One region of the Herbidospora sp. NBRC 101105 genome, then DNA from elsewhere that is predicted to be linked to it. Evidence: riboswitches for the same ligand, from Rfam matches in the RefSeq annotation. Region 1 holds a riboswitch; each other region holds the start of a gene.
What was found. A riboswitch is a leader RNA that binds a small molecule or an ion and turns the genes downstream of it on or off. The one in region 1 is predicted to bind cobalamin.

Region 2: another riboswitch for cobalamin. It lies ahead of QSK34_RS02060 (ABC transporter substrate-binding protein); the one in region 1 lies ahead of cobN (cobaltochelatase subunit CobN).
Region 3: another riboswitch for cobalamin. It lies ahead of QSK34_RS35020 (5-methyltetrahydropteroyltriglutamate--homocysteine S-methyltransferase); the one in region 1 lies ahead of cobN (cobaltochelatase subunit CobN).

The regions. Positions count from the first base shown of each region.
Region 1 covers NZ_BSSX01000006.1:202,783-212,786, forward strand. Annotated here, with positions in the region: gene QSK34_RS24655 (VWA domain-containing protein) at 1-139, shown strand, start outside; gene cobO (cob(I)yrinic acid a,c-diamide adenosyltransferase) at 141-731, shown strand; gene QSK34_RS24665 (cobyrinic acid a,c-diamide synthase CobB) at 725-2,065, shown strand; gene QSK34_RS24670 (PPOX class F420-dependent oxidoreductase) at 2,062-2,430, shown strand; gene cbiE (precorrin-6y C5,15-methyltransferase (decarboxylating) subunit CbiE) at 2,423-3,583, shown strand; gene cobM (precorrin-4 C(11)-methyltransferase) at 3,580-4,317, shown strand; gene QSK34_RS24685 (cobalt-precorrin-6A reductase) at 4,361-5,083, opposite strand; gene QSK34_RS24690 (precorrin-2 C(20)-methyltransferase) at 5,080-6,564, opposite strand; gene QSK34_RS24695 (precorrin-8X methylmutase) at 6,564-7,181, opposite strand; gene QSK34_RS24700 (ferredoxin-like domain-containing protein) at 7,178-8,179, opposite strand; cobalamin riboswitch at 8,229-8,394, shown strand; gene cobN (cobaltochelatase subunit CobN) at 8,428-10,004, shown strand, end outside.
Region 2 covers NZ_BSSX01000001.1:441,255-451,258, reverse strand. Annotated here, with positions in the region: gene QSK34_RS02080 (S1C family serine protease) at 1-1,182, shown strand, start outside; gene QSK34_RS02075 (serine/threonine-protein kinase) at 1,179-2,819, shown strand; gene QSK34_RS02070 (ABC transporter ATP-binding protein) at 2,809-3,585, opposite strand; gene QSK34_RS02065 (FecCD family ABC transporter permease) at 3,582-4,589, opposite strand; gene QSK34_RS02060 (ABC transporter substrate-binding protein) at 4,756-5,688, opposite strand; cobalamin riboswitch at 5,757-5,889, opposite strand; gene QSK34_RS02055 (sensor histidine kinase) at 5,917-7,116, shown strand; gene QSK34_RS02050 (response regulator transcription factor) at 7,107-7,751, shown strand; gene QSK34_RS02045 (acyltransferase family protein) at 7,873-9,120, shown strand; gene QSK34_RS02040 (Gfo/Idh/MocA family protein) at 9,086-9,943, opposite strand.
Region 3 covers NZ_BSSX01000010.1:41,032-51,035, reverse strand. Annotated here, with positions in the region: gene QSK34_RS35040 (GntR family transcriptional regulator) at 60-329, opposite strand; gene QSK34_RS35035 (hypothetical protein) at 462-809, shown strand; gene QSK34_RS35030 (hypothetical protein) at 853-1,119, shown strand; gene QSK34_RS35025 (HNH endonuclease) at 1,269-1,952, opposite strand; partial or broken gene QSK34_RS35020 (5-methyltetrahydropteroyltriglutamate--homocysteine S-methyltransferase) at 2,357-2,698, opposite strand; cobalamin riboswitch at 2,815-2,990, opposite strand; gene QSK34_RS35015 (hypothetical protein) at 3,089-3,766, shown strand; gene QSK34_RS35010 (ABC transporter ATP-binding protein) at 3,763-4,521, opposite strand; gene QSK34_RS35005 (FecCD family ABC transporter permease) at 4,518-5,564, opposite strand; gene QSK34_RS35000 (ABC transporter substrate-binding protein) at 5,561-6,508, opposite strand; gene QSK34_RS34995 (TfuA-like protein) at 6,505-7,557, opposite strand; gene QSK34_RS34990 (YcaO-like family protein) at 7,550-8,800, opposite strand; gene QSK34_RS34985 (YcaO-like family protein) at 8,793-9,971, opposite strand; gene QSK34_RS34980 (YcaO-like family protein) at 9,980-10,004, opposite strand, start outside.

The DNA of each region.
Region 1 (10,004 bases):
GCTCACCGACACCGCCTGCGTCGTCGTCGACTGCGAGTCGGGGCCGGTCCGCCTGGGGCTGGCCGCCCGGCTGGCGGTCCGGCTGGCCGCGCCGGTCGTGGACCTGTCCGATGTCGCCCACGTCATGAAAGCCGCGTGAGATGCCGCAAGGTCAGCCGGAGAACGTCCCGAACGACGGCCTCACCACCCGCCAGCGCCGGACCCGGCCGCTGGTCATCGTGCACACCGGGCCGGGCAAGGGGAAGTCGACCGCCGCCTTCGGCCTGGCGCTGCGCGCCTGGAACCAGGGGTGGCCGATCGGGGTCTTCCAGTTCGTCAAGTCCGCCAAGTGGCGGGTGGGCGAGGAGGCCGCGTTGAAGGCGCTGGGCGAGATCGGGCCGCCGGTCGCCTGGCACAAGATGGGCGACGGCTGGTCGTGGATCCGCAAGTCCGACGACGACCACGCCGCCAACGCCCGTGAGGGCTGGGCGCAGATCAAGCGGGATCTCGCCGCCGAGACGTACCGGCTGCTGGTGCTGGACGAGTTCACGTACCCCATCAAATGGGGGTGGATCCCCGTCGAGGACGTCATCGCGACCCTGCGCGACCGGCCGGGCTCGCAACACGTCGTCATCACCGGCCGGGACGCCCACCCCGACCTGGTCGCCTTCGCCGACCTCGTCACCGAGATGACCAAGGTCCGTCACCCGATGGACGCCGGGCAGAAGGGCCAGAGGGGCATCGAATGGTAGCCCGGCTGGTCGTCGCGGCGCCGTCGTCGGGAGCGGGCAAGACGACGATCGCGACCGGACTGATGGCCGCCCTGGTCCAGGCCGGCCTGACCGTCTCGCCGCACAAGGCGGGGCCCGACTACATCGACCCGGGCTACCACGCCCTGGCGACCGGACGGCCCGGCCGCAACCTCGACCCGTTCCTGACCAGCGAGGATCTGGTCGCGCCGCTCTTCCTCCACGGCGCGCGCGGCGCCGACATCGCGATCGTCGAAGGCGTCATGGGCCTGTTCGACGGGCTGCCCGACGGCTACGCCTCCACCGCCCACGTGGCGCGGCTGATCGACGCCCCGGTGGTCCTGGTCGTCGACGCCACCGGGCAGGGACAGTCGGTCGCCGCGCTGGTGCACGGCTTCGCCGGGTTCGACACGCGGGTGCGGATCGGCGGCGTGATCCTCAACCGGGTCGGCTCCGACCGCCACGAGGAGGTGTGCCGGGCCGCGCTCGACCACAGCGGCGTGCCGGTCCTCGGCGTCATCAGGCGCACGCCGGGCATCGAGACCCCGTCGCGCCACCTCGGGCTGATCCCGGTCGCCGAACGCCGCCGCGAGGCCGTGGAGGCGGTGGCCCGCCTGGGCGACCTGGTCACGGAGGGCTGCGACCTGAAGGCGCTGGTCCGGCTCGCCCACACCGCCCCCATGCCGGCCGGAGAAGCGTGGAGCCCCGAGGCGGCCCTTGCGGGCTGTTCGGGCGATGCCGCGCACCGTTCGGAGCGCCGCACGACGACGAAGGTCGCCGTCGCCGGAGGGCCCGCGTTCACCTTCGGCTACGCCGAGCAGACGGAACTCCTCCAAGCGGCGGGCGCCGAGGTCGTACCCTTCGACCCGCTGCGCGACGAACGACTGCCCGAGGGCGCCGGCGGCCTGATCCTCCCCGGCGGCTTCCCCGAGATGCACGTCCAGGATCTCGCCGCCAACGAGCCGCTCAAGCGGGAGATCGCCGCGTTCGGCGGCCCGATCCTGGCCGAGTGCGGCGGCCTGCTCTACCTGGCCCGCGAGCTCGACGGCCACCCCATGGTCGGCCGGATCGACGCAAAGTCGGAGATGTCGCCCAGGCTCACCCTCGGCTACCGCGACGCCGTCGTCACCCGCGACACGATCATCGGCCGGACCGGGGAACGCGTCCGGGGGCACGAGTTCCACCGGACCGTCACCGACCTGCCCGGTGAGCGGGTCTACCGCTGGCGCGGCGGCGCCGACGGGTACGCTGCCGGGCGGATCCTGGCGTCCTACCTGCACCTTCACTGGGCGGGCACGCCGGAGGCAGCGACCCGTTTCGTCAAGGAGTGCGGATGAGCTTCGAGGAGTTCTGGACCGAGCGGCACCTGTGCACGCTCACGACCCTGCGGGCCGACGGCACGCCCCACGTGGTGCCCGTCGGGGTGACCCTCGACGGCGACACCGCCCGGGTCATCACCAGCGCGACCTCGCAGAAGGTGCGCAACGTCAGGAACGGCGGGAACCACGTGGCGGTCTGCCAGGTCGACGGGGCCCGCTGGTCGACCCTGGAGGGCGTCGCGACCGTCAGCGACGACCCCGGGGCGGTCGCGCACGCGGTGCGGCTCTACACGGCCCGCTACCGCGCGCCGAGGCCCAATCCGCTGCGGGTCGTCATCGAGATCAAGATCACTCGTGAGCTGGGGAACGTGCGGCGTGACTGACGTGGTGGTCGTCGGCGTCGGGGCCGACGGCTGGGCGGGCCTGGGGGAACCGGCCCGGGAGGCCGTCGCGAAGGCGGAGGTCGTGGCCGGCTCGGCGCGCCAGCTCGCCCTGCTCCCGGAGGTGCCGGGGGAGCTGCGGCCCTGGCCCTCCCCGCTGCTGCCGGCCCTGCGGGAGCTGCTCGGCAGCGGCCGGCGGGTCTGCGTGCTGGCCAGCGGCGACCCCATGCACTTCGGCATCGGCGCGACCATCGCCCGCCTGGGCGTGCCCGGGGTGCGGGTGATCCCGCACCCGTCGTCGGTGTCGCTGGCGTGCGCGCGGCTCGGCTGGCCCGTCGAGTCGGTCACGGTCGTCAGCATGGTCGGCCGCCCGCTCGCCGCCGTCTTCGCGCCCGGCCGCCGCTTCATCGTGCTCAGTGAGGGAAGCGGCTCTCCCGCCGCCGTGGCCCGCGCCCTCGAAGCCGGGGGGTACGACCAGAGCGCGCTCACCGTCCTGGAACGACTCGGCGGGCCGGGGGAGCGGGTCGGTCCCCTCCGCGACGACGTCGACCCGCTGAACGTGGTGGCGGTGGAGTGCCGGTCGGCCGACCCCCTGCCGATCGTGCCCGGCCTGCCCGACGACGCCTACGACCACGACGGCCAGCTCACCAAACGCGAGGTCAGGGCCGTGGTCATGGCCTTCCTGCGGCCGAACGGCCTGTTGTGGGACGTCGGCGGCGGCGCGGGCAGCGTCGCGATCGAGTGGATGCGCGCCGACCGCGCCTGCCGCGCGGTGAGCGTCGAACGCGACCCCGTCAGGGCGGCCCGCATCGCGGGGAACGCCGCGCGGCTGGGCGTACCGGACCTGAAGGTCGTCACCGGGACGGCCCCGCACGCCCTCGCCGGGCTCGACCGGCCCGACGCCGTCTTCATCGGCGGCGGCCTGACCGCCGAGGGCGTCCCGGAGACGTGCTGGCGGGCGCTCGGGCCGGGCGGCCGCCTGGTGGCGACGGCTGTCACCGTGGAGTCGGAGGCCCTCCTGGCGGCCTGGCACCGCGAGCACGGCGGCGAGCTCACCCGCCTGTCGGTCAGCCGGGCCGCGCCGGTCGGCGGGTTCACCGGCTGGCGTCCGGCCATGCCGGTGACGATCTGGTCAGCGAGAAAGGACCTCACGTGATCCGCTTCGTCGGCGCCGGACCCGGCGCGGCCGACCTCATCACCGTGCGCGGGCAGCGGGTGATCGAGACCTCCCCGGTCTGCCTGTACGCCGGTTCGCTCGTCCCCGCCGAACTGCTGGACCGGTGCCCCGAGGGGGCCAGGATCGTGGACACGGCGAATCTGAACCTCGGGCAGATCCTGGCCGAGATGACCCGCGCCCACGAGCAGGGCCTCGACGTGGCCCGGCTGCACTCGGGCGACCCGTCGGTCTTCAGCGCCATGGCCGAGCAGATGCGGCGGCTCGACGCGGCCGGTGTGCCCTACGAGGTGGTGCCGGGAGTCCCGGCCTTCGCCGCCGCCGCGGCGTCGCTCAGACGCGAGCTGACGGTCCCCGGGGTGGCCCAGACGATCATCCTGACGCGGACCTCCGAGCGGGCCACCCCCATGCCGCCGGGGGAGGACCTGACCACGCTCGGCCGATCCGGGGCGACGATGGTGCTCCACCTGGCCGTCCAGCGCATCGAGCCGGTGACGGCCGAACTCGCCGGAAGCTACGGGAGCGACTGCCCGGTGGCGGTGGTGGCCTACGCCTCCCGCGCTGATGAAGTCATCATCAGGGGGACGCTGGGCGATATTTCGGGCATGGTGCGTGCGGCAGGCGTGAAGCGAACGGCGGTCATCATCGTCGGCCGGGTCCTGACGGCGGCTCAGTTCCCCGACAGCCACCTGTACTCGGTGGCACGCGCCCGTTAGTCCGCATCAAGGCCGCGCCGGGCGACATTTTCGAAATGTCGCCCTACGCCACTCCATCGACCCAGTCGGCCGCCTCGGCCACCGTCTCGACATAGGGCACCTCCGGGGGGACCGGCGGGCGGCGCACCATCACGACCGGGACGCCCAGTTCGCGGGCGGCCCGCAGTTTGGCGCGGGTCAGCTCGCCGCCGCTGTCCTTGGTCACCAGGGTGTCGATCCGGTGCTCGCGCATGAGGGCCAGCTCGCCGTCGAGGGTGTAGGGCCCCCGCGAGAGCACGACCTCCATCGACACCGGGTCGTCGGGCGGGTCGACCGACCGCGCCAGGAACCACACGCCGGGAACGCCGTCGAAGACCGGCAGGCTCCGGCGCCCGGTGGTCAGGAACACCCGCTTCCCGGGCAGCGACCGGGCCGCCTCCTCCAGCGAGGAGACCCACCGCCAGTCGTCGCCGGGCTCCTGCGTCCAGCCCGGCCGCCGCAGCCCCAGCAGCGGGATGCCGGTCATGCCCGCCGCCTCGGCCGCCGCCTCGGACATCCGCGCCGCGAACGGATGGGTCGCGTCGACGACCACGTCGACCGGATGCTCCCAGAGCCAGCGGGCCAGCCCGAGCGACCCGCCGAACCCCCCGATGACGACCGCCCCCACGGGCAGCCGGGGCGCCTTGACCCGGCCCGCCAGCGAGGTCACCACGACGTGTTCGGGGTGCAGCCGGGCCGCCAGTTCGCGGGCCTCGGCCGTGCCCCCGAGGATGAAGACGCGTTTCATGCCGGATAGCGGCGCGGCGTGAACACCACGTCGCCGGCCGCGCGCGTGGTCGAGGAACCGATGATGAGCAGGCAGCGCATGTCCACCTCCGCCGGGTCGAGGTCGCCGAGGGTCGTCACCACGATTCTCTCCTGAGGCGTGCCCACCGCGCGCCCGACGACGACGGGCGTGTGCGCCGGGCGGTGTTCGAGCAGCAGGTCGCGGGCCACCCCGACCTGCCAGGTGCGGGTCTTGGACGCCGGATTGTAGATCGCCAGGACCAGGTCGGCGGCGGCCGCGGCGGAGATCCGCCGGGCGACCACGTCCCACGGCTTGAGCTGGTCGGACAGGGAGATCACGCAGTAGTCGTGGCCGAGCGGCGCGCCGACCCGGGCGGCCACCGCGTGCGCGGCCGTCAGCCCCGGCACGACCCTGACCGGCACGCCCGCGAACCGCTCCTGCGTGGCCGCCTCCAGCACGGCCGAGGCCATCGCGAACACGCCCGGGTCGCCCGACGACACCACCGCGACCCGCGCTCCGGCCAGGGCCAGCGAGAGGGCGTGCTCGGCCCGTTCGGCCTCGACCCGGTTGTCGGTGGCGTGCCGCTTCTGGCGCGGGTTCGGCGGGACGCGGTCGAGGTAGGGGCCGTAGCCGACGAGTTCGTCGGCGGTGGCCAGGGCGTCCTGGGCCTCGGGGGTCAGCCAGGGGCGTCCGGCCGGGCCGAGGCCGACCACGGCCACCTCGCCGGGGCCCTCGTGTCGCGGGTGCTCGGGCAGCGGGAGCGGGGCGCCGACGGGGGAGGGCAGCAGCGCGAGGGAGAAGTAGGGCACCGAGTCGGGGTCGACGTCGCGCAGCGGCGCCAGGCGCTGGGCGCCGGTGGTGGCGCGTTCGACGTACCAGGCGTCGTCGAGGCGGCCCGCCTCCTCCAGGGCGGCGCGGACCTTGGTGAACGTCCTGCCCAGCTTCATGATCGCGACCGGGCCGCCGCCGATCCGGGCGGCCAGCTCCTCGGCCGGGAGGGTGCCGGGCAGCACCGTCAGCGTCTCGTCGCGCTCGACCAGGGGGCGGCCCAGCGCCGCCGCAGCGCCGCTGATCGAGGTCACGCCCGGGACGACCTCGGTCGGGTATCGGCCCGCCAGACGTTTGTGCATGTGCATGTACGACCCGTAGAACAGCGGGTCGCCCTCGCACAGCACCACCACGTCGCGGCCCGCGTCGAGGTGGACGGCCAGGCGGGCGGCGCAGGCGGCGTAGAACTCGTCGAGGGCGCCCTGGTAGCCGCCCGGGTGGTCGGTCGTCTCCGTGGTCACCGGGTAGACCAGGGCCTCCTCGATCTGGCCCTCGCGCAGGTAGGGGGCGGCGACCGAGCGGGCGATGCTGCGGCCGTGCCGGGCGCTGTGGTAGGCGATCACCCCCGCCTCGCCGAGCAGCCGGGCCGCCTTCACGGTCACCAGTTCGGGGTCGCCGGGGCCGAGGCCCACGCCATAGAGCGTTCCGGTCATCATTCCTCGTCACTGGCGAGGGCGTTCAGGGCCGCCGCCGTCATCGCGCTGCCGCCTCGGCGGCCGCGTACCACCAGAAACTCCAGGTCGGACGCCGCCAGGGCGTCCTTCGACTCGGCCGCGCCGATGAAGCCCACGGGGATGCCGACCACCGCCGCCGGTGCGGGCGCCCCCTCGGCCACCATCTCCAGCAGCCGGAACAGGGCCGTCGGCGCGTTGCCGACCGCGACCACCGCGCCGCCGAGACGCTCGCGCCAGAGCTCCAGCGCCGCCGCGCTGCGGGTGGTGCCCAGTTCCGCCGCCAGGGCGGGCACCCGCGGGTCGGCGAGGGTGCAGATCACCTCGTTCGCGGCCGGGAGCCGCCTGCGGGTGACCCCCGCCGCGACCATGTTCGCGTCGCAGAGGATGGGCGCGCCCGCCTCCAGCGCCGTGCGGGCCGCCGCGACGACCCCGCCGGACCAGGCCATGTCGCCCGGCAGGTCGACCATGCCGCAGGCGTGGATCATGCGGACCGCGACCCGCGCCACGTCGGGTGGGAGGGCCGACAGGTCGGCCTCGGCGCGGATGGTGGCGAAGGACCGGCGGTAGATCTCCGCCCCGTCCTTGATGTAGGTCACGGTGTGCTCCGCTGGTAGCCGGACGGGGTGGCGATCATGTCCACGACCTCGCCCCGGGGCCGGCCGCACCGCCGCGCGCAGCCGGACCAGTGGACGGGCACGCCGATGGGCGTGGCGTCGTGCTGGACGTCGCTCAGCGACTTCGCGCAGCCGGGTCTGCCGGTGCAGGCGGTGACGTGGAGCCGGGGATCGTGGGGGTCGGTGACCAGCCCGCCGGGCAACCGGGTGCCCTTGGGGACCAGGACGGTGCGCCACGGGGTGACCCGCAGCCATTCGGCCTCGGCCAGGACGTCCGCCTGCCGCGTGGTCAACCGGCCCAGGGGGACCAGCACGCCGGTCGTGTCGCCGAAGTCGCCGACGTATCCGCTGGTCCGGGGCGTGGGGAGGGTCGCGGGGACGCCGGGGAAGGCGCCGTCGGGGATGCGCCACGCGCCGTCGGAGACCTTCAGGAAGTTCTGTGCCACTTTGACCGCTTCGTGGACGGCCTCGGCGGGCGGGAGCCGTAACCGGAGATCGGTCGTCCCCGCGACGACGGCGAAGCGGTCGCCGCGGGACATCAGCAGCACGTCGGCGCCCAGCCCCGCCACGTCGCCCGAGCCGTCGTCGACCGCGAACAGGAACCGGCCCGACAAATCCGCCAGTTCCGGCGTCGCGCAGACCGCCTCGTCGAGCGCCCGGACCACCCCGCGGAAGGCGGCCGAACCGTTCAGCGGCGAGGCCACGATGTTGCGCACCCGCTCGTGCGACGGCGAGGGCAGCAGCCCCGCCGCCGCGACCGCCTCGGCGAAGGCCGTCGGGTCCCGCACGCCTCTGACCTGGATGTTCGCCCGCGACGTCAGCTCCAGCACGCCCCCTCCGGAGGCCGCGAGCACGCCGAGCTGGGCCCCCGTCAGGTCGCCCCCGGGCAGCCGGACCCGGGCCAGCGGCCCGTCGGCGGCGGGGTGGACCTGCAGCGCGCCGGGGCAGGCGTCGCGCGAGGATTGTCCGGTAATGGCCACGTCGAGGATGGTAAAGCCCACCGTGGGTCTTGCAAGCCGGGGGAGTCCCGTAGTCTCATCGGGCGACGGCACAAACGAGGAAGCCGGTGTGAATCCGGCGCGGTCCCGCCACTGTCACCGGGGAGCGAACCCCACCGACGGCCACTGTCACAGGGAAGGCCGGGGTGAGCCCTGATCCGGGAGCCAGGAGACTCGGCCGTCACCTGGACAGACGACCCGGGGCGCGGACCCCGAGGGAGGGCTTCGCCATGATCGTTTTGCTGTCGACCTCGGACACCGACCTGCTGAGCGCCCGCGCGAGCGGCGCCCCCTACCGTCTGGCGAACCCCTCCCGGACCCCCGACCCGGCCGCGTTGCTCGACGGCGCCGACGTTGTGGTGGTGCGCCTGCTGGGCGGCCGGCGGGCCTACGAAGAGGGCCTGGACGCCGTGCTGGCCAGCGGCAAGCCCGTCGTGGTGCTGGGCGGCGAGCAGGCCCCCGACGCCGAGCTGATGGAACTCTCCACCGTGCCCAGCGGGGTGTGCGCGGAGGCCCACGCCTACCTGGCCCACGGCGGCCCGTCGAACCTCGCCGAGCTGCACCACTTCCTCAGCGACACCCTGCTCCTGACCGGCAACGGCTTCGCCCCGCCGGCGGCCCTGCCCTCCTGGGGCCTCGGCGACGCCATCGACGGCGAGGGGCCGGTCGTGGGGATCCTCTACTACCGCGCCCACCACGTCGCCGGAAACACCGCCTTCATCCGGACCCTGTCCGAAGCCGTCCGGGACAAGGGCGGCCGCCCGCTCCCGGTCTTCTGCGCCTCCCTGCGCACCGCCGAGCCCGGCCTGATCGACACCCTGCGGCAGTGCGACGCCCTGATCGTCACCGTCCTGGCCGCGGGCGGCACCCGCCCCGCCACCGCGCAGGCGGGCGGCGAGGACGAGGCCTGGGACGTCGGCGCCCTCGCCGACCTCGACATCCCGATCCTCCAGGGCCTGTGCCTCACCACCGACCGGGCTGCCTGGGAGGCCGCCGACGACGGGCTGTCCCCGCTCGACGCCGCCTCGCAGATCGCCATCCCCGAGTTCGACGGCCGCATCATCACGGTCCCGTTCTCGTTCAAGGAGATCGACCCCGACGGGCTCACCGTCTACGCCGCCGACCCCGAGCGCGCCGCCCGGGTGGCCGGCGTGGCGGTCCGGCACGCCCGCCTGCGCCACATCCCCGTCGGCGAGCGCCGGGTGGCGATCATGTTGTCGGCCTACCCGACCAAGCACTCCCGCATCGGCAACGCCGTCGGCCTCGACACGCCGCGCAGCGTCGTCCGGCTGCTGAAGGCCATGGGCGAGGCCGGATACGCGATCGGCGACCTCCCGGGCGTGGCCGCCCAGGACGGCGACGCCCTCATCCACGCCCTGATCGCCGCCGGGGGACAGGACCCCGACTGGCTCACCGACGAGCAGCTCGCCGGCAACCCGGTCCGCATCCACAAGGACGACTACCGGGCCCACTTCGACACCCTCCCGGCCGACCTCCGCGAGGCGATGGAACACCACTGGGGCCCGCCCCCGGGCGAACTGTTCGTCGACGGCGACGACATCGTCCTGGCCGCCCTCCAGGACGGCAACCTCGTCGTCATGGTCCAGCCGCCGCGCGGCTTCGGCGAGAACCCCATCGCCATCTACCACGACCCCGACCTGCCGCCGAGCCACCACTTCCTGGCCGCCTACCACTGGCTCTCGTCCCGGTACGACGCCGTCGTGCACGTCGGCAAACACGGCAACCTCGAATGGCTGCCCGGGAAGTCGGCCGGCCTGTCGGCCGCCTGCGGCCCCGACGCCGCGCT
Region 2 (10,004 bases), on a different contig from region 1:
CAGGTGTACGCCGCCAACCGAGTCTTCGCCGAGTACTTCAAGGTCGACATCCCGGCCGACTTCGACCGCCACACGGTCGACGACCCCGACCTCAACATCCGTCTCCAGGCCTGTTATCCGCCGCGCACCCAGAACTCGACCTGCAACGCCACGGTCGACACGAAGGTGACCGCCTTCCCCTATCTCGACCCGCCCCTGCCCGAGGGCCTCGACGCCGAGGTGCTCTCGGCGGGCGACGCACCGTCGGCCCCGGCGGTGCTGAAGGTCAACGCGGGTCCGAAGAACAACCTGCCGACCGTGCCGATGGGCACCACGATCAGCGCCCAGGTCGAGTCGGTCGACGTCATGACACTGGCCGCCCGCCCGTCGGCCAAGGCGCCGCCGAAGATGGACACGGCCCACTTCGACCCGCCGGGCAGCCGCAACTTCAAAGCGGCGGAACGTGACAAAATCGACAAACTCATCGAAGCAGGCGCGATCGGCGCGGCGGTGATCGACGACGGGAAGAGCGAGGTGGTCGGGGTGCTGTCGGGGGGCGGCAGCCTGCCCGCGACCGTGACGCCCGTCGACGAGATCCGCACCGCCCTGGTGGCGGCCGGGGTGACGCCCCGCCGGGGACCCGTCGACGTCGTCTACGAACAGGCGCTCGCCGCCTACCACAACAAGCTCTACGGCAACGCGGCGCCGGTGCTCCAGCAGGTGCTCACCCTGCGGCAGGACCACGCCGTGGCGCTCGAGTACCTGCGCATCTCGAAGGCCAAGGCGAACACCGCCGAGGACGCGGCGAAGAAGCAGTCCGCGCCCGTCCCCGTCCCGGCGCCCAAGCCGGGGGTGGCGTCGTGGATCTGGATCACCGGGGGTGTCGTGCTCGTGGGGGCCGTCGTGGCCGGGTCGGTGCCGTTCCTGCTGCGGCGCCGGCGCAACGGGGTGGATCAGCAGGACACATCGGGGGAGAACCACGCCTTGGTCACGTCATGGCCGGCCCAGACGGAGGTCTACCGCACTCCGAATCCCGGGCAGCCCGTCATGGACATCTCGCCTGCGGGAGGCCGGCCGCACGTCTCCGACCCCGGCTCGAACCCGGGCGGGGCGTCGAAGAAGTTCTGCACCCAGTGCGGCATGCGGCTGGGTCACGCCCACCGGTTCTGCGGCTTCTGCGGTCATCCGTCGGACGCGCCATGAGCGCTGAACTGCCGGCGCTGGTGGGTCAGCGGATCGGCGACTACACGATCGAGGCGGTGGTCGGCCGGGGCGGCATGGCCACCGTCTACCGCGCGCGCGACCAGCGGCTCGGCCGCGCGGTCGCGCTCAAGGTGCTGGCCCCGCAGCTGGCCGAGGACAGCCGGTTCCGCGACCGGTTCGTCCGCGAGTCGCGGCTGGTGGCCTCGATCGACCACCCGCACATCATCCCGATCTACGAGGCCGGCGAGCACGACGGGATGTTGTTCATCGCGATGCGCTACGTCGACGGCGGCAGCGACCTGCGCAAGCTGGTGCAGAGCAACGGCCCGCTGCCGGTGGCGCGGGCCAACCACCTGTTCTCGCAGATCGCCTCGGCCCTCGACGAGGCCCACGCGAACGGGCTGGTGCACCGCGACGTGAAGCCGGCCAACATCCTGGTCACCGGCAACGACCACGTCTACCTGACCGACTTCGGCCTCACCAAGAGCTCCTCGGCCGACACCGGCCTGACCAGCCACGGCCACTTCATGGGCACGCCGCGCTACGTCGCGCCGGAGCAGATCCGGGGGCTGCCGGTCGACGGCCGCGCCGACGGCTACGCCTTCGCGTGCGTCGTCTACGAGGCGCTGGCCGGGCTGCCGCCGTTCCAGCGCGACACCGAGCTGGCGCTGCTCTACGCGCACGTCTCCCACGACCCGCCGCCGCTGACCCCCTACCGTCCCGACCTGCCCCACGCGGTCAACCAGGTGCTGTCGCGGGCGTTGTCGAAGTCGCCGCTCGACCGCTACCCGACGTGCACGGCGTTCGTGTCGGCCCTGCGCGACGCGATCAGCGGCACCGAGGGCGACCTGCCCAGCCCGATCTCGGGCCCCCGGCAGTCGTGGCCGTCGCAGCCTCCGGGCACCGTCTACCAGAACCCGGTCTCCAACCCGCCCTACACGCATCCGTCGCACCCGTCGTACCCCTCGCGGGTGTCGCAGGTGGCGACGGCCCCGGCCGGGGTGCCGCAGAACAAGAGGTTCCCGCTGGTCCCGGTGATCGGCGGGGTGCTGGCGCTGGGCCTGATCGCGGCGGGCGCGGTCTACGTCGTGAGCCAGAGCGGCGGCGACGGCCAGGCGTCGTGGGACACCTTCCCGGGCAACGTCGCGGCCCCCTACAGCTTCGACCATCCGTCGACCTGGACCCGCAAGGACTACTCCGACCAGCACGTCACCATCGCGGCCTCGGCCGACGCCTTCGACGCGCTGTTCAGCGTGCCCGGCAACCCCGACTGGTCGGGGGTCAACCCGATCATCACCGGCTCCCCCGACAAGTCGAGCGGCGTGGTCGCCCAGACCACCGACACGATCTCGGCCAGCGACGCGCTGGAGTCGGTCCAGGCGGGCCTCCAGGCGACCCTGCCGGGAGTGGTGTCGATCCCGGCGCCGCCGTCGCCGACGACGGTGGGCGGGCAGCCCGGCTTCAAGGTCAGCGGCTTCCTGAGCGACGCGTCCGGCGTGGGGCGGCTCGACTTCCGCACCTACCTGGTGACCCGCACCGGCCAGCCGTCGGCGCTGATGACGTTCTTCTGCCCGACGGCCAAGTGTGACGACACGACGATCACGACGATCATCAGCAGCGTGAAGTTCACCCAGTAGGACGGCGCAGGTGCACGACCGGCCGTCCGGCCGGGCCGGCGCCGATGGTCACACGGGCGCCGAAGTGGCGGGTGACGAGGTCCTCGGTGAGCACCTCGCCGGGCCCGCCGGCCGCCACCGCCGTGCCGCCGCTCATCAGGAGCAGGTCGTCGGCGTACTGGGCGGCCAGGGTGAGGTCGTGGAGGGTGCTGACGACGGTGAGGCCGTCGTCGCGGCGCAGCCGGTCGACCAGCTCCAGCACCTGCTGCTGGTGGCCGAGGTCGAGCGCGGTGGTCGGCTCGTCGAGCAGCAGCACGGGCGCCTCCTGGGTGAGCGCGCGGGCCAGCACGACCCGCTGGCGCTCGCCGCCGCTGAGCCGTTCCAGGGGCCGCGCGGCCAGGCCGGTGAGGTCGAGGCGGTCGAGCACCGCGCGGACCGTCTCGGTGTCGCGGGCGCTCTCCCGCCCCCAGTAGGGGATGTACGGCGTGCGCCCCAGCAGGGCGTACTCGTGGACGGTCATGTCGGGCGGCAGCAGCGGGCTCTGCGGCGCGTAGGCCAGCAGCCGGGCCCGGTCGCGGGGCGCGAGGTCGCGTACCGGACGGCCTGCGACGGTGATCAGCCCCGTGCAGGGCAGCAGCCCCATGACGGCCTTGAGCAGGGTCGACTTCCCGGCCCCGTTGGGCCCGATGACGGCCAGCCAGCGGCCCTCGCGGGCGGTGGCCGTCACGCCGCGCAGCACCGGCCGCCCGCCGAGCTCCACGCCCACGCCGGTGATCTCGACGGTCACGTCTCCACCTTCCGGGTGGCCCGCAGGATGGTGACGAAGAACGGGGCCCCGACGAACGCGGTGACCACCCCGATGGGCAGTTCGGCGGGGGCCAGCACGGTCCGGGCGATCAGGTCGGCCGTCACCAGGAACGCCCCGCCCGCCAGCAGCGACAGCGGCAGCACCACGCGGTAGGACCCCCCGGCGAGCCGCCGGACCGCGTGGGGCACCACGACGCCGACGAACCCGATCAGCCCGCCGGCCGACACGGCGGCGGCGGTCGCCAGCGAGGCCGCGACCAGCACGACCAGCCGCACCCGCCCGGCCCGCACGCCCAGCGAGGAGGCCTCGTCGTCGCCGACCGAGAGCACGTCGAGCAGCCGCCCGTGCAGCAGCAGGATCGCGGCGGCCACCACGGCGTAGGGCGCGCACATGACGACCTGCTCCCACCCGCCGCCGACGTCGCCGAGGATCCACGCGTAGACCCGCTGCAGCTCCTCGACCTTGAGCTGCTGGAGGAACGTCTGGACGGCGGTCAGGAACGACGTCACCGCCACCCCCGCGAGCACCAGGGTCGCGGTGCCGCCGCCCCGGGTCGCGGTGTGCCCCAGCCCGTACGCGAGCAGCACCCCGCCCGCCGCCCCGCAGAAGGCCGCGAGGGGCACCGCCGCCCCGTCGCCCACGGCCACGATGACCAGCGTGACGGTCAGCCCGGCCCCGGCGGCGGCCCCCAGCAGGTAGGGGTCGGCCAGCGGGTTGCGGAACACGCCCTGGTACCCGGCGCCCGCGACGGCCAGCAGCCCGCCGACCATGGCGCCGAGCAGCACCCGGGGCAGCCGCAGCTCGAACAGCACCCCGGTCTCCAGCGGCGTCAGCCCGGAGTGGGCCGACACGAACGGCAACCGGTCGGCCAGCGCTAGCACCACACCCTTCAGGGGCAGCCCGGCCGCGCCGACCATGAGCCCGGCGGTCATACAGGCCGCCAGCACGACGGCGGCCCCCGCGAACATCACGCCCCTGCGCATCAGCGGGCAGCTCTGAAGGCGGCTGCGGGAAAGCCCCGGCAGAGACCGGCGCGACCGGCCGGCGCCCCCGCCCTGCGGAACCTCCGGAACAGGGCCGCGCGATCAGTTCGCCCTTCCGGAGGCAGTCCTCGGGAAAAAGCCCCGGCCGTGGAGATGATCTCGGCCATCAGCCCGCGGCCTTGGCCACCCCGGCGCCGATGGCCCTGGCCAGGTCGACCACGCGGGGGCCCCACCGGGAGGCGACGTCGTCGTCGAGCTCGACCACGTCGCCGTTCTCGACGGCCTTGAGGCCGCCCCAGCCGGGCCGCTCCGCGAGGGCCTTGGCGTTCTGCCCGCAGCACTTCACGTCGGCCAGGAAGATCAGGTCGGGGTCGGCCTTCGCGACGAACTCGGCCGACAGCTTGGGGTAGCCGCCCGCCGCGTCGGGGGCCTCGTCGGCGATGTTGACCAGGCCGAACAGGGCGTAGACCTGGCCGATGAAGGTGGTCGAGGTCGCGGCGTAGGGGGTGACGTCGAGCTCGTGGTAGTAGGTCAGCTCGGCCTTGGGGGCGGCGGCGGCCAGCGCGGCGAGCTCGCGCTTCATGCCGGCCACGACCTCGTCGGCCTTGGGCCGGTTGCCGGTGGCGGTGCCGAGCTTCTCGATCTCGGCGTACGCGTCGTCGATCTTGGTGGCGGCGGTCAGCACCAGCACCGGCACGCCGAGTTTGCCGAGGCCGGCGACCACGCCTTCGAGGTCGTTGGAGACGACCACCAGGTCGGGGTTGCGCGCGGTGATGGCCTCGACGTTGGGCTTGAAGCCCGACAGGTCGGTCTTGGGGGCCTCTGCGGGGAAGTTCGACTGGTCGTCGACCGCGGTGACCTGCGGCCCGGCGCCGATGGCGAACAGCGACTCGGTGGCCGTCGGCGACAACGACACGATCCGCTGCGGCCTGGCGGCGATCGTCACCGCGCCGTTGGCGGCCTGGACCGTCACGGGGAAGGGGCCGCTGGGGGCGGCGGACGCGGCGGGGGCGGGGGTGGCGGTGTCACTGCTGCCGCAGCCGGACAGCAGGGCGACACCCAGCAACACGCCCGCGAGGGCCGTGCGTAGGGGCCTCACGAGTTTCCTCCGAAGGGAGTTGCCGGAAACGAGAGACCCGGGGACGGATCACCCTTTCCACGAGGGCGGACGACGTCGGCGACGACGCAGGCGACCTGGCTGACCCTCGGAGGAGGGATCACAGTTGCGGGAACAGCGCCGGGTTCACACCGGACTTCGCTGCGGCGTCACGCGTCCCATACGTTACCAACAGCCTTTTCGCCGGGAACGTGAGGCTATGCTGACCGCATGGTGCGGCGGACCGTCACGGCGACCGGGCGGCTTCTGCTGGGACTCCTCCTGGTCCCCCTGTGCCTGCTGGCCATCGCCGTCACCGTCTTCACCCTCGTCGTCTCCGCGACCTACCTCGGGCTGCTCCTGCTCCCCTACGCCATCCGGCTCAACCGGGGCGTCGCGTCGCTGGCCCGGCGGAACGCGGGGGCGTGGCTCGGCCGGCCGGTCACGGCGTCGTACCACCCGATCAGGGGCGGCGTGCTCACCCGGGTGCGCGTGGTCATGGGCGACCCGCAGACCTGGCGGGATCTGGCGTTCCTCGCCCAGCACGTGTTCACCGGCCCGTTCGGCGCGATCCCGGCGGTCGCGTTGTGGGGCGCGCTCGGCTGGGCGCTGTCGCTGCCGCTGTGGTGGGACGCGCTCGGGCCCGGCCACCACATCTACCTGCCGTGGGCGCTCGACTCGTGGGCGACGGTGGCGGTCACCGTCCCGTTGTTCATGGCGCTGGTCGCGGCCGTCGGGTTCCGGGTCGTGCCGCTGGTCGCCGACGGGCTGGCGCAGCTGGCCCGGTCGCTGCTCGCGACGCCGCAGCACGTGCGGCTGGCCGAGCGGGTGGCCGAGGCGCTCGACGCCCACGGCTACGAGCTGCGCCGCATCGAACGCGACCTGCACGACGGCGCGCAGGCCCGGCTGGTCTCCATCGCCATGCGGCTCGGCATCGCCGAACGTGTCCTGGCCACCGACCCCGGCAAGGCCGCCGCCCTGATCACCGAGGCCCGGCTGAGCACCGAGGAGACCATGACCGAGCTGCGCGGGATCATCCGCGGCATGTACCCGCCGATCCTGGCCGACCGGGGCCTGCCGGGGGCGGTCGCGGCGCTGGCGGCCCGCTCGCCGGTGCCGGTCGAGACCGAAACGGCCGACGTCGGGCGGCTCCCGGCGGCGGTCGAGGCGGCGGCCTATTTCGTGATCGCCGAGGCGCTGACGAACGTCGCCCGGCACAGCTCCGCCGGCAAGGCGAGGGTGCGCGTCCGGCGTACCGAGAACAGGCTGACCGCCGAGGTCACCGACGACGGCCGGGGCGGCGCCGACGAGAACGGCGGATCCGGGCTGGCCGGCATCCGCCGCCGGGTCAGCGCCTTCGACGGCGTGACCACACTGACCAGCCCGCCCGGCGGGCCGACGACGCTGCGGGTGGAGCTGCCGTGCGAGTGATCATCGTGGAGGACAGCGTGCTGCTGGCCGAGGGCCTCACGCTGCTGCTCAACACCGAGGGCCACGAGGTCGTCGCCACCGTGGGCACCGCCGCGGAGTTCCACACGGCCGTCGACGAGCACCGCCCCGACATCGCCGTGGTCGACATCCGGCTGCCCCCGACCTTCCGCGACGAGGGGGTGCGCGCCGCCGTGGAGGTCCGCCGCGTCCACCCCGGCCAGCCGATCCTGGTGCTCTCCCAGTACGTCGAGCAGACCTACGCGACGGAGCTGCTGGCCGGGGGCGGCGGCGGCATCGGCTACCTGCTGAAGGACCGCGTGGCCCGGGTGTCGGAGTTCGTCGACGCGCTGGAGCGGGTGGCCAAGGGAGGCACCGCCATGGACCCCGAGGTCATCGCCCAGCTCCTGGTCCGCCGGCACGCCCACCCGATCGACTCGCTCACCCCGCGCGAGCGCGAGGTCCTGTCGCTGATGGCCGAGGGCCACTCCAACACCGACATCGCGGCCTCGCTCGTGGTCACCGAACGGGCCGTGCACAAGCACGTGGGCAACATCTTCGCCAAACTCGGCCTGCCGCCGAGCGACAGCGGCCACCGCCGCGTGCTGGCGGTCCTGGCCTATCTGAGCGGGGTGTAGCCAGCACCACCATCCGCGGTGGCGGAGACCCGTCGATCAAGTCGGGTGCCCGCGGGACCGACTTCGACGGCCGTTCTCGGGAGGCTCAAGGGGAACCGATTCCCCCCGAAGGCGGCCCCCCATGTCGATGACCCACCCCCATCCCGTCCATCCCGTCGCCTCGCCGCGCGACCCGTTCGTCGACGTCCTGCGGGTGCTGGGCATGGTGCTCGTCGTGGTGCAGCACTGGACGATGCCGGTGCTGCTCGACCGCGGGGGCGACCTGGTCACCGGCAACGCGCTGGCGTCGGTGCCGCTGGTCACGTGGGTCAGCCAGGTCATGCCGCTGGTGTTCTTCGCCGGGGGCGCGGCCAACTACCTGAGCTGGACCGCCAAGCCCCAGAGCGCGGAGAAGTGGATCGGCAGGCGGGTGGTGCGGCTCGGCTGGCCGGTGCTGCCGCTGATCGCCGTGTGGTTGCCGCTGCCCTATCTCCTGGGCGCGCTGGGTGTGCCCGCGCAGCCGCTGGAGGTGGCGTCGCGGCTGGTCGGCCAGCTGCTCTGGTTCCTCGCCGTCTACCTGCTCGCGGTGGTGACCACGCCGCTGCTGGCGCGGGTGCGGGCCGGGGTGCTGGTCCCGGCGTTCGCCGCCGGGGCGCTCGCCGTCGACGTCGTGCGGTTCTCCGGGTTCGAGGCCGCCGGATATCTGAACGTCGTGTTCGTCTGGCTCGCCGTCCACCAGATCGGGTTCCTGTACGCCCAGGGCAGGCTCGCCCACCTGACCGGCCGCAGGGCTCTGTGGTTGGCCGTCGCCGGGTTCGCGATGACGGCGGCCATGGTGCTCGCCGGCCCCTACCCGGCCAGCATGATCGGAATGCCCGGGATGCCGTCGAACATGGCCCCGCCGAGCGCCGTGATGCTCGTGGTCTTCGCCGGTCAGCTCGGCCTGGCGTTGTGGGCGCGCGAGCGGCTGAACCGGGCGCTGCCCGCGCCGGTGCTGGCCTGGCTGGCGCCCCGCATGATGACCTTCTACCTCTGGCACATGACCGCGCTCATCACCGTCGGCGGCGTCGCCTTCGTCGGGTTCGGCGTGGCGACCCCCGAGCCGTGGTCGCCGGCGTGGTGGCTGCTGCTGCCGATCTGGCTCGGCTGGTTGTCGCTGGTGCTGGCCGTGCTGACCGCGCTGCTGGCCCGGTTCGAGGCGGCGCCCCCGGCGAGCCCGACCCGCGCGAGGACCGTCGCGGCGGTGGGGCTGTCGGCGGCCGGGCTGCTCACCCTGACCGTCACCGGGTTCACGCCGGGCACGTTCGTCCCGGCCGCCGGCAGCGCCGCGCTCGCGCTGGGCCTGGCCCTGCTGCTCAGGCGGAGAGCTGCCGCTCCGCTTCCGCGATGATCCGCTGGAGGCGCAGCCCGTGGGCGGCGTCGAGCGGGTGGCCGCCGCCGTTCCTGACCGTCTGGGCGAACTGCGCGACCATCCGCTCGAAGGCGTCGTCGCCCAGCATGGCCCCGAGCAGCGTGGCCGAGCCCTTCCGGCCGAACACCTCGACGCGGGCGTCGGGCAGGTCGCCGGTGGCGGCCATGGTCAGCGACACCTCGCTGACCGCGCCCGTCTCGTGCTCCAGCAGCAGCCCGACCCAGCCGAGCGTGTCGCCGTGGGCGCGCACCGAGGCGATCGGGCCGAGCGCGGCGTCGAGCAGGTCGAGCATGTGCGGGCCGACGTCGAGGATCGCGCCGCGCTCCAGCCGCCACGGCGTCGCGAACGGGCCGCCGTGCAGCGCGCCGCCGATGTTGGCGGCGTATCCGCCGAACGGCTCGATCCCGGCGGCCTTCTCCAGGAAGGCGGTGGTCGCGGCGGCGTACCGGAAGGAGAACACCATCTGCGTCGCCACGCCGGTCTCGGCGACGGCGTCGGCGAGCCGCCGGGCGCCGTCGAGGCTGTCGGCCAGGGGCTTCTCCAGCAGCAGGGCCTTGCCGGCCTGTGCGGCCAGCACCCCGAGTTCGGCCTGCACGCCCGGCGGCACGCAGAACGCCACCGCGTCGCAGTGGTCGAAGAGCTCGTCGAGCAGCTCGAACGCGCGGGTGCCGTGCCTGGCGGCGAGCTCGCGCGCGGCCTCGGGGCGGCGGGCCCAGATCCCGGCCAGCCGGGTGTCCGGCCCGGCGGCGAGCTTGGGCGCGTGGATCATGCCGGCCCACGGCCCGGCTCCGATCAACCCCACAGATACCGGTTCCATCCGCCAACTCCCCTTTGTCGCGACACGTCCGCGATCAGAGACTATC
Region 3 (10,004 bases), on a different contig from region 1:
GGCCGCGAAGCGGTTGGGCCGGCGGCACCACGGCGATTCCCGAACTGGTGGCGTGCGTGCTACTCGTCGGACTCGTCCCGCTGAGGCGGGCCGCCGGTCTCCGGGTCGGCCACGAAGGTGCCCTTGCCGAGGACGGTGTAGATCTCGCCAGACTCCAGCAGGGCCTTGATGACCTTGCGGGCCGTGCCCCTGGCGACGCCGAACTCCTCGGCCATGCGCGGTTCGCCCGGGATGGGGTGTCCGACCTTGTACTCCCCCGACTTGATGCGGCGGCGTATCTCTGCCAGGACGGCTTCCCACTTGAGCTCGTCGGGCCGGAACTCGATCACTGGACCAGGTTAGGAACGACAGCGTTCCATGTCGTTACCAGGCGTACCCATGGGAACCTATGAGTAGGGCTAGGAAGGAGTAGGAAGGTTGGCGTAGCCTCGACCTACTGCCGTCCCCCAAGAGGAGCACCCATGCGCCCGACCATCGCCATCAGCGACCAGGACGTGGAGCAGCACAGCCGGACCTTGCGTGCCCTCGGTGCGCTGTTGGCGGCGCATGGCCTTCGTGTTCGTCTCGTGCGACGTATCGCGCTGAGGCTTGGGCAAGCCTGGACGGCCCCCGAGGACAGAGGGGTCGAACTCGACGTCTACGGGCGACGCGGGCAGCTTGCGATCGTCACCGTGAGTCTCGGAGACGGCTCGTCGTGGTTTGCGATCAGGCGGCGGCGGGCTGGCTCGGACGTTACACGGGTTCCCGTTGCAGAGCCGCAGTCTGTAGCCGTGCGGCTCGTCGACTGGGCCGCTGACGGTACGCGGTGAAGCGGCTCCGGCGATGGGATCTTTAGACGACTTGATCGGCTGCGTGAGCCCTCACTATGCGGTCGCGCAGAAAGATCACATGCGGCTTGAGTGGTACGCGCCGACTGCGGGGGCTGATCGGGTACGGGCCATGGCGTGGACGTGCGATTGCCGCGCCACCATCTATGAGCTGCTCCATGCGGGTGGGCGGGCCTTCATCCGCAAGACGATCCAGAGCGAGCCGAAACCGAAGATCGCGGAGACGTACCGCTGGCCCGTCAAGGACGCCAAGGCCGTGTGGGATCGGCTGCTTCGCGGCGAAGCACGGTAGATCCTGCGGAGGTTCATAGCGCGCCCGGGATGGCGAGACGGGCCAGCCTTCCCCGCCGCCCCCATAGCTGCCCGCATCAGCGGCCCAACCGAGGGACACAAACAATTGGGCGGCAAAGACTGCGGTCATTGCTGCGGCTATCAGGGCATTTATTCCACAGAATGGTCGATTGCCAAAATTCCAACTTCCTCGCAAATGGAAAAATGGAGCTCCATCGAGATTTCAGAGATTTCCTCTGCGATATCGCGCGTAGCCAGCTCCCGAGGCATAGGGAGCGGGCTTGCCCTAATCTCATCGGACCATTCGGCTACGTGGTGCAGTATGGATCCTGCGATTGCCGAGATTTCCGATTCCTGGCCCCAAGTTCTCTGAAAATCCAATGCCGAGCACAGCGCATAGGCATATCTTTCCGCCCAACTGTTGTCGCGGTCTGCAGGAATAGCGGATGTCTTTAGCTTAGATTTCGCGCTCGCGTGATCGATCTCTGCCTGCACCCAGGCCCCAAAGAGGGTTCGAAACTCCTGATAGGCCGCAATCCGAGTAATTTGGTCATGAGTATTTCCATAATTTGCCGAGAGCAGCGGATTAAGTGCGGCCTTGTATTGCCGCATAGCTTTCCGATCTAATGAATTATATTCACCGTCATATCGTGTATGACATGTGGGACAAAGAGCGATGAGGTTCTTGAATTCATGTCTTTTGACTTTCGCCCACGGGATGATATGTGCAATCTCAACCGGCGTGGCGCGACATGTCGGAATTGCACAACGATGGCCTGCCTCAATAAGGACTCGACGCCGTAGTTCGCGGGGGATTGCCGGTCTCGTGGCCATAAGCGGCAGTATAGCGATTGCTATCAAAACTAGGTAGAGAAGCCATAGCCTTCGAAAAGGGCTGCGTATCGTGTCAACTTTGCCCCGCACCTTGGATCAGGATCGCTCAGCCTGTCCGGGCTCGGCGTTGGGTGCTGGCGGCGCGGGCCGCGACCGGCCGAAGAGCCGCAGCGCGGTCCGCGATCGCCAGCGCGCGGCACGCCGCAGGCGAGGCCGCCTTGATCATGTAGTGAAAATCCTCGCGGCTGCATACCTTCGACTGATCTTGCTGGCATCTCGACGAACGTGACGTGACCCGGGGTGCGGCCAGTGATGCTGGTCAACGGCTCTGCGTCGTTGCTCGGACCGCTGCGACGCTCTGCTCTTCGTCGACTCTCCATGTTGCCTTTGTGCACCAACTACTGGTAGTTGGTGTCGAACCACTTCGTCATCTCCAGCGGCGGCAGGTCCGCGGTGCCGCGTGCCATGGCGAAGTAGCGGTCGAGGCCGGTCAGGGCGCGGTATCGGGCCGGGACGGCGTCGATCATGACGGTGGTGTCGAGCACCTGGTCGTACAGGCTGAAGGTGTTGGACGGGATGGTGTCGAGCCCGGCGTCGCGGAGCTCGGTCCAGACCTCGCGGCGCAACCGCGCCGCGGTCGTCTCCAGTTCGGCGGCGTCGATCACGCCGGCCCAGTGGTTCTCGGTGGCGAACTTGAGTTCCCTCCGCGCGCCGATGCGCGGGTAACCCAGAATCGTCGTCTTCACGGCTGCTTCCCTCGTCTCGCCGACATGCGGCCACGTGAAAGGGGAGACAGCGCACGACGCGCAGGCCCTCCCACGAGGCCGCGGACCACCACGCGCCGAGGTCGGCGCGCGGGCGGAGGCAGGTCTTCGGACTCGTGGGCGTGGTGCTCGTTCCTAGTGGCCGTCGCTTCCCAAGCCCGGAGGGCTCAGTGCTGGTGACGGCGGTCGTTCCCACATACCGCTGCGGGGCAGTCCCGGATTCGCACCGGGTTCCCTCTTACGACGCCCGGCTCTGGCGGAGGCGGGCGAACCATCCACGCCGCCGAGCTTATCCGCCATCGCGCCACCATGGACGTCGATCACCCGAGAAGGTACGGTCTGCGCGAGAAGTCGACCATTGGAGCCTGTCGCATGCCCTCCAAGACGGCCAGATCGGCCCGCCCCCTCCCCATCCAGGAGAAGCCCGGCCCGGGACGGTCGCGGTACGCGATCGGGCTGGTGGCCGCCATCCTCGTGGCGGGCTCGCTGGGATATCTGTTCGGGGCGCCGGACGCCACCGAGACCTCGGTCGCCGAGATGCGGGCGGCCGAGATGAAGCGCGACGCGCAGCAGGTCACGGAGCTGACGTCCACGGCCCGCACCACGGTTGGCGAGATCACCTCGGTCATGGTGGGCCTGGGAGAGGCGCTGCCGCCCGGCGGCGCGCTCGCCGCCCGGACGCCCGCCGACGCCGAGATCGCCGAGTGGCAGAAGGTGATGAAGCAGGCGGTCGACCGGCACGCGGCCACGCCGTCGGGCACGACCGCGACCAACGTGGCGCGGGCCGGGTTCCGCAGCGCCGTCGACGCCATGGCGATCGCGGTCGACACCTACGCCTACTGCCGGAAGGTGCCCACCGACGTGCGGGCCGGCTGCCTGGAGGTCGCCCTCCGGCAGCGCACGGCCGGCGTGCTGGCCTGGTCGGTGGCGGCCACCCAGCTCGACCAGATCAACGTCGACGCCGGCCACGGTCACCAGCACGTCTACCTCACCAGCACGCCGGGTGAGGGGGCCATGATGGCCGACCCCGTCCCCGAGGGCTCGAACTAGCGGGCCAGGGGCAGGTTGATCCTGGGCAGTCCGTCGGGGCCGTGGGTCACCTCCGCGGTCACGCCGTACACCTCGGTGAGCAGGCCGGCCGTGACCACCTTCGCGGGCGGGCCGTCGGCGACCAGGCGGCCTCCGCTCAGCACCGCGAGCCGGTCGCAGGCGGCCGCGGCGAGCTGGAGGTCGTGCAGGGCGGCGACGACGGTGACGCCCAGCGACCGGACCAGCCGCAGCAGCTCCACCTGGTGACGCAGGTCGAGATGGTTGGTGGGCTCGTCGAGCAGGAGCAGGCCGGGCTGCTGGACCAGCGCCCTGGCCAGGTGCACCCGCTGCCGTTCGCCGCCGGACAACCGGGCGTAGGGGCGGCGGGCCAGCGAACGCACCTCGCAGCGTTCCATCGCGTCGTCGATCAGGTCGTGTTCGGCGCGGGTGAGGCGTCCCAGGGTGCCCAGGTAGGGCACCCGGCCGAGGGCGACGATCTGCTCGACGCTGTTCTCCAGGTCGGCGGGCGACTCCTGGGTGACGACGGCCACCCGGCGGGCCACCTCGCCCGCCGGGGCGGTCCACACGTCGAGCCGGTCGACCGTGATCCGGCCTCGGTCGGGCCGCTGCCGCCGGTAGACGCAGCGCAGCAGGCTCGACTTGCCGCTGCCGTTGGGGCCGATGAGGCCCAAGATCTCCCCCGGCGCCGCCGACAGGGTGACGTCGTGGAGCACGGGCGCCCAGGAGAGGTCCTCGATCTCCAGCGAGAGGCTCACGACAGCGCCCTCCGGTTGGCTCGGGCCAGCAGGACCAGGAAGAACGGCGCGCCCAGCAGCGCGGTGATGACCCCGATGGGGATCTCGTCGGGCTGGTTGAGCAGGCGTGCCCCCACGTCGACCCACACCATCAGCAGCGCTCCGGCCAGCGCGCTCAGCGGGACCACCCACCGGTTGTCGCCGCCGGCGACCATGCGGACGGCGTGCGGCACCATCAGCGCCACGAAGCCGATGCCACCGCTGACCGACACGACCGCGCCGACCGTGATCGCCGAGCCGACGACCAGCCGCGTCCGCAGCCGGTTCACCTCGACGCCCAGGCTCGTGGCCCCCTCCTCCCCCAGCACGAGGGCGTTGAGTTCGGCCGCGCGCAGCCGGAACCACACGACGGAGATCGCGACCACGACCGCCGGGACGGGCAGGTCGTTCCATTGGGTGCCGGACAGGCCGCCGAGGGTCCAGAACAGCGCCGACCGCAACTGGGAGTCGGGTGAGTTCAGCACGATGAAATTGGTCGCGGCCTCCGCCAGTGCGGCGACGGCGACCCCCGACAGGATCAGTGAGGTGACGCCGAGCCGGCCGCCGCCGCGCGCCAGCAGCAGCACCACGGTGAAGGTGAGCATGGCGCCGGTGAAGGCCGCCACGGGCAGCAGCCACGACAGGCCCGACATCAGCGCCAGCACCGCCCCCAGCGACGCCCCCGAGCTGGCTCCGATCAGGTAAGGGTCGGCCAGCGGGTTGCGCAGCACCCCTTGGAGCACCGCGCCGGTGACGGCCAGGCCCGCGCCGACGATCGCACCGAGCAGGACCCGGGGCAGCCGGATGTCGCGCACGATCACCGCGAGCGGTCCGGAGGGGGCGTCGTGGGTGGCGAGGACGATGCGCCACACGTCCAGGAAGGGGATGTCGACCGGTCCCAGGCCGACGGCGGCGACAAGGGAGACGCCGAGCAGCACGCCGAGCAGCACCACCGAGCCTGCCAGGGTCACCCGACGGCCCGGCGGGTCGGTGGAGACCCGCCGGGCGGCGACGCGGACGGTCAACGGGCGAAGCCCTCGGCCAGGGCCTTGAGCGCGCGGCCGCTGCGCAGGCCGGGCTGAAGGTCGTTGACGGGGATGACGACGAACCGGTTCTCCTTGACCGCGGTGACGTCCTTGATCGGGGCGTAGGAGCGCATCCACTCGATGGACTCGTCGGCGGGCTCGAAGACCTGGTCCTCGACGATGATCACCTGGGGGTCGCGCTTGACCAGTTCCTCCCAGGACACCTGCCCGAACTCCTTCGTCTCGGGGAAGATGTTCTCCCCGCCGGCCCGGCGGGCCAGGTCGTACACCAGAGTGTTCGCGCCGCTGGTCAGCGGCTTGTCCTTGCCTCCGGCGTAGTCGAAGACGCGCAGCGCCGGGGTGACGGGGGTGACGGCGTCGACCTCGGCCTTGAGCGCGGTGACGAGCTGCTCGGCCTTGTCCTGCACGCCGAAGACCTGTCCGAGCGCGCGCAGGTCGTCGTAGGTCTGCTCGACGGTGGCGGTGCCGCCCGGGCAGCTCGCCGACAGCAGGTGGCTGTTGACGCCCTCCTTCTGCAGGACGGCGCGGTCGCCGAGGGCCTTGGGGCCGTAGTCGTCGGGGTAGCCGCTGACCACCAGGTCGGGGTTGGCGGAGTAGACGACCTCCTTGGACGGGGGCGGGAAGGCGGATTCGGAGATCACTTTCACGCCGGTCAGGTCGGCGGCGTACTGCTGCATGATGTCGGTGGCGGCGACGGTGCCGGCCATCCGGTCCTTCAGGCCCAGGGCCAGCACGACCTCGGTGGCGACCGTGCTGGAGGTGACGATGCGCTCCGGCGGCTTGGCGTAGGTGTAGACGGTGCCGCAGTTGCTCACCTCTACCGGACCGGGAGCGGCCGAGGGCGCGGGGGCGGCCTGGGTGCCGGACGTGCCGCAGCCGGCCAGCAGGACGATGGCGGCCAGCGCGAACAGGGGTTTCTTCACTGTTTCTCCTTGGAGGCGACACGTGCGGCGTACTCGCCGCGGACGCGCAGGGTGTCGAGGATCGCGGCGGGCACGTCCCCCGCGACCTCGGTGGTGGCGGCCACCAGACATGCCTGGTCGGCGGCGAAGGCGGCGAGACCGGCGGGGGTCAGGTCGGCCAGGTCGGCGGCCGGGACCCGCTCCGACACGAGGGCGATCCACTCGTCGAGGGCGGCCCCGTGCGGGCGGGCCCCTGTGGCGGCGGCCACCAGGCGCAACACGGCGGCGCGTTCGAGCTCGTCGTAGCCGCCCTCGGCGCGCAGGTCGTCGAGGACGGCCGCGGCGACGGCGGGCGGGAGCGCGGTCCGGCCGACCGGTTGCACCGCCCGCCACTGCGAGGTGCGTTCGAAGTGCCAGGCGCGGTCGGCGGGCCGGATCTCGTCTGCGGCCAGCAGGTCGAGCAGCGCGAGGGCGTCGGCGCGTTTCACGTCGCGCCGCCCGCCGGGCAGCCAGTCGCGCAGTGGCGTGTCGCGACCGTCCAGCAGGCGGGGCCAGCGGCGGTCGGGATAGTGCAGGTCCTTCGCGGCGGCGAGCAGGCCGGCCGCCTCGCCGCCGGAGATCACCCCTTCGGTCACGGCGGCGCGCAGCGTGGCGCGGATGGTGACCATCGCCTCGTTGACCGGGCGGTATCCCTGGTCGGCGTCCAGATGGGCGACCGCCACCTCGTCGTCGTCGATCAGCTCGCCGGTGACGAACGCCCGGTAGACCTCGCCCACGCCGGTCATGCCGTAGGGCGCGAGCTCGGCGGCGCGCAGGGCGCCCATGCTGGCCGCCCCGGCGACGGAGACGCCTTCGGACATCGCCCAGAGGAGCTCCTTGTGCCAGACGGCGGGGACCCGCTCGTACACCCCGTCGACGAAGGCGACGACACGGGGGCGTTCGGCGGCGACCAGCGCGGCCACGTCGCCCTGCCCGGCCGGCGGCAGCACCACGACGTCGCGTCCGGGAAGGCGGTCGTGCACGACGGAGGCCGGGATCGTCGGGCCGGCGAAGACGGCGATCTCAGGCATCGGCCGGCTCCGCTCCGAGGGCACGCGCCCGGGGACCGGGCAGGGTCGGTTCGCCGGTCAGCGCACCGGCCCCCTCCAGGCCGGGCACCAGCACCTTGACCACGGGCACACCCAGCGACGGCCGGGTCAGGTCGACGGCGGCCACCTGGTCGAGGCCCGCCGCCGCCAGCCGGTCGAGCAGCCAGTCGAGGTCGTCGCCGAGCAGGTCGTGGTCGGCCCCGGTGACCGTGAACGGCCGGGCGTGCGGCAGGGTCGCGCGGAACGCGTCGCGCAGCTCCGTGACGCCGCCGGTGTCGGTGGTCTGCGCGTAGCGCTCCCGGGTGACGTCGTCACGCGCGCCCGAGATGGTGATCAGCCGCGACTGGGCCGCCTCGGTCAGCGCCCGCTGGACCGCGATGGACGGGCACGGATGACAACCCAGCCCGGTGGCGGCGGGCAGCGGGCGGAACGGGTCGGGTTCCGCCTCCACGATGTGGCAGAGCACCACCGGGACGCCGAGGTCGGAGGTGAGGTCGAACAGCGCGGCCTCGACGCCCGCCCGGTCGTAGAGGTCCAGCAGCCGCACGGTCTCCGGGTCGGTCAGCGTGGCGGCGTCGATCCGGGCCCCGGCCTGGGACGGGCCGTCGCGGAGGTCCCACAGGGCCGCCGCGTCCCGTTCGATCAGTTCGCACAGCGCGTGGACCAGCGCCTCCAGCGCGGTGTTCCCCCCGGCCAGGCCGTTGCTGTCGCGCGACAGGCCGTGCCCGGTCAGCGCGGGCGGCAGGGTGAAGTCGAGGCTCACCGCCTCGTAGGGCACCGCTCTCGGTTCGCCGGTGCGGACGTCGGCGCCGTCGATCCAGAGCAGGGGCGTGACGTCGTCGAGCACGCCGTCGGCGGTGCGCGGCAGCCCGCGGGGGTCGAGTGCCGCAGGGCCCAGTTCGGCGGGCCGGGCCAGCCGCAGGGGGCGGTCGATCACCTCGGCGTGGGCGTGCTCGACGGCCTCCATGGCCGCCGACACGCGGCTCGCCGCGCGGCTGACGCCCTTGCCCTGGCTGACCGAGAGGCTGCGCGCGTTGGGGCGATAGGCGGTGGCGACCGGGATGCCGATGAGGTCGAGGCCGGTGACGTCGGCGACGCGGGTGACCCCGCACGCGCTCAGAGCCGGGCCGAGCCGCCGCCAGGTGTCCTCCAGGGTGGCGGCGCGGTGGGTGCCGGTCCTGGCGACCTTGCGGCCGGGCCGGTCGAGGTTCCAGGGATCAGACATGCGGCACCGGCAGCCTCTCGACGTGGCCGGGCAGCGGGTCGGCCCCCGCGCCCAGGAAGGGGTAGGCGGCCGGTCCGGTGGAGCGCAGCCCCGGCACCACGACCCGGGCGACGTGCAGCCCCACGGCGGCCAGGTCGGGGGTGGTGAGATCGATCGTGATCACGTCGAGGCGGGGGGCGGTGGACGGCGTACCGGCGGGATCGCCGCCGTCGAGGCGGTCCCGGATGGCCGAGGCGACCCGTTCGTCGGCGAGGAGCTGCAGCGTGCAGAGCACGTCGGTGGCGTCGCCCAGGTCGGGGGCGTAGGAGTCGAGATACCGGCGGTCACTCCGGTGCGGCATCAGCGGGCCGGCCGGGCGTTCCCACTCCGGGATCCCGCCGGCCACCTCGGCGAGGGCGTCCAGTGAACGCAGCGCCTCGGCGGCGGCCGACCGGGCCGACCCGGTCGCGCAGCCCACGCCGAGCAGCCCCTCCGGGGTGACCGCCGTGCAGAGCACCACCGGTGCGCCCAGCGTGTTGGGGACCGACCGCCACGTGAGTTCCGCGCCGTCCGGGACGGGCAGCGGCGGCCCGTCCAGCCGGGGGAAGGCCGCTCCCCCGTGCCAGGCGGTGGCCAGGGCGTGCCGTTCCACGACCTCGGCGAGCGCCGAGGCGCGGGCCGCCTCCGGGGTCGGCCCGGCGGCGATGCCCGCCGCGATCGGCAGGTGCGCCGGGCGGCCCCGCACCAGCGTGTGCTCGCCGGACGACAACCAGACCAGCGAGGCGGGCACCCATACGGGGCTTCCGTCGCCGGCTCGTCCGGGCGTCCACGAGAGCACGTCGTCGCGGCGCAGGCCCACGAACGGGAAGCCGGGGCGGTCGTGCTGGTCCGGGGAGTAGAGGGCCAGCCGCTCGGGGTCGACGGCGGAATCGAGGTCGTGCCAGGTCGCCCGTCTGAGCCTGGCTTCCGGGACCAGGTGGCCCGCGTAGCGTTCGGCCGCCTCGCCCAGCGCTCTGATCCGGGCGCGGGCGGGGTCGCCGAAGGACGCGCCCCCGACGACGGGGTTGCCGAGGGGATGGCCGAACCGGCCCGTGGCGGCCAGTTCGGCGGTCGCGGTGTGCAGCACGGCGTGGCTGCGCCCGGTCACCACGCGGGTGACCGGCCCGGTGCGGGGGTCGAGCAGGACGTCCATCGGATCTCTCAGGTGTGCGGGAGCGGGACGAGG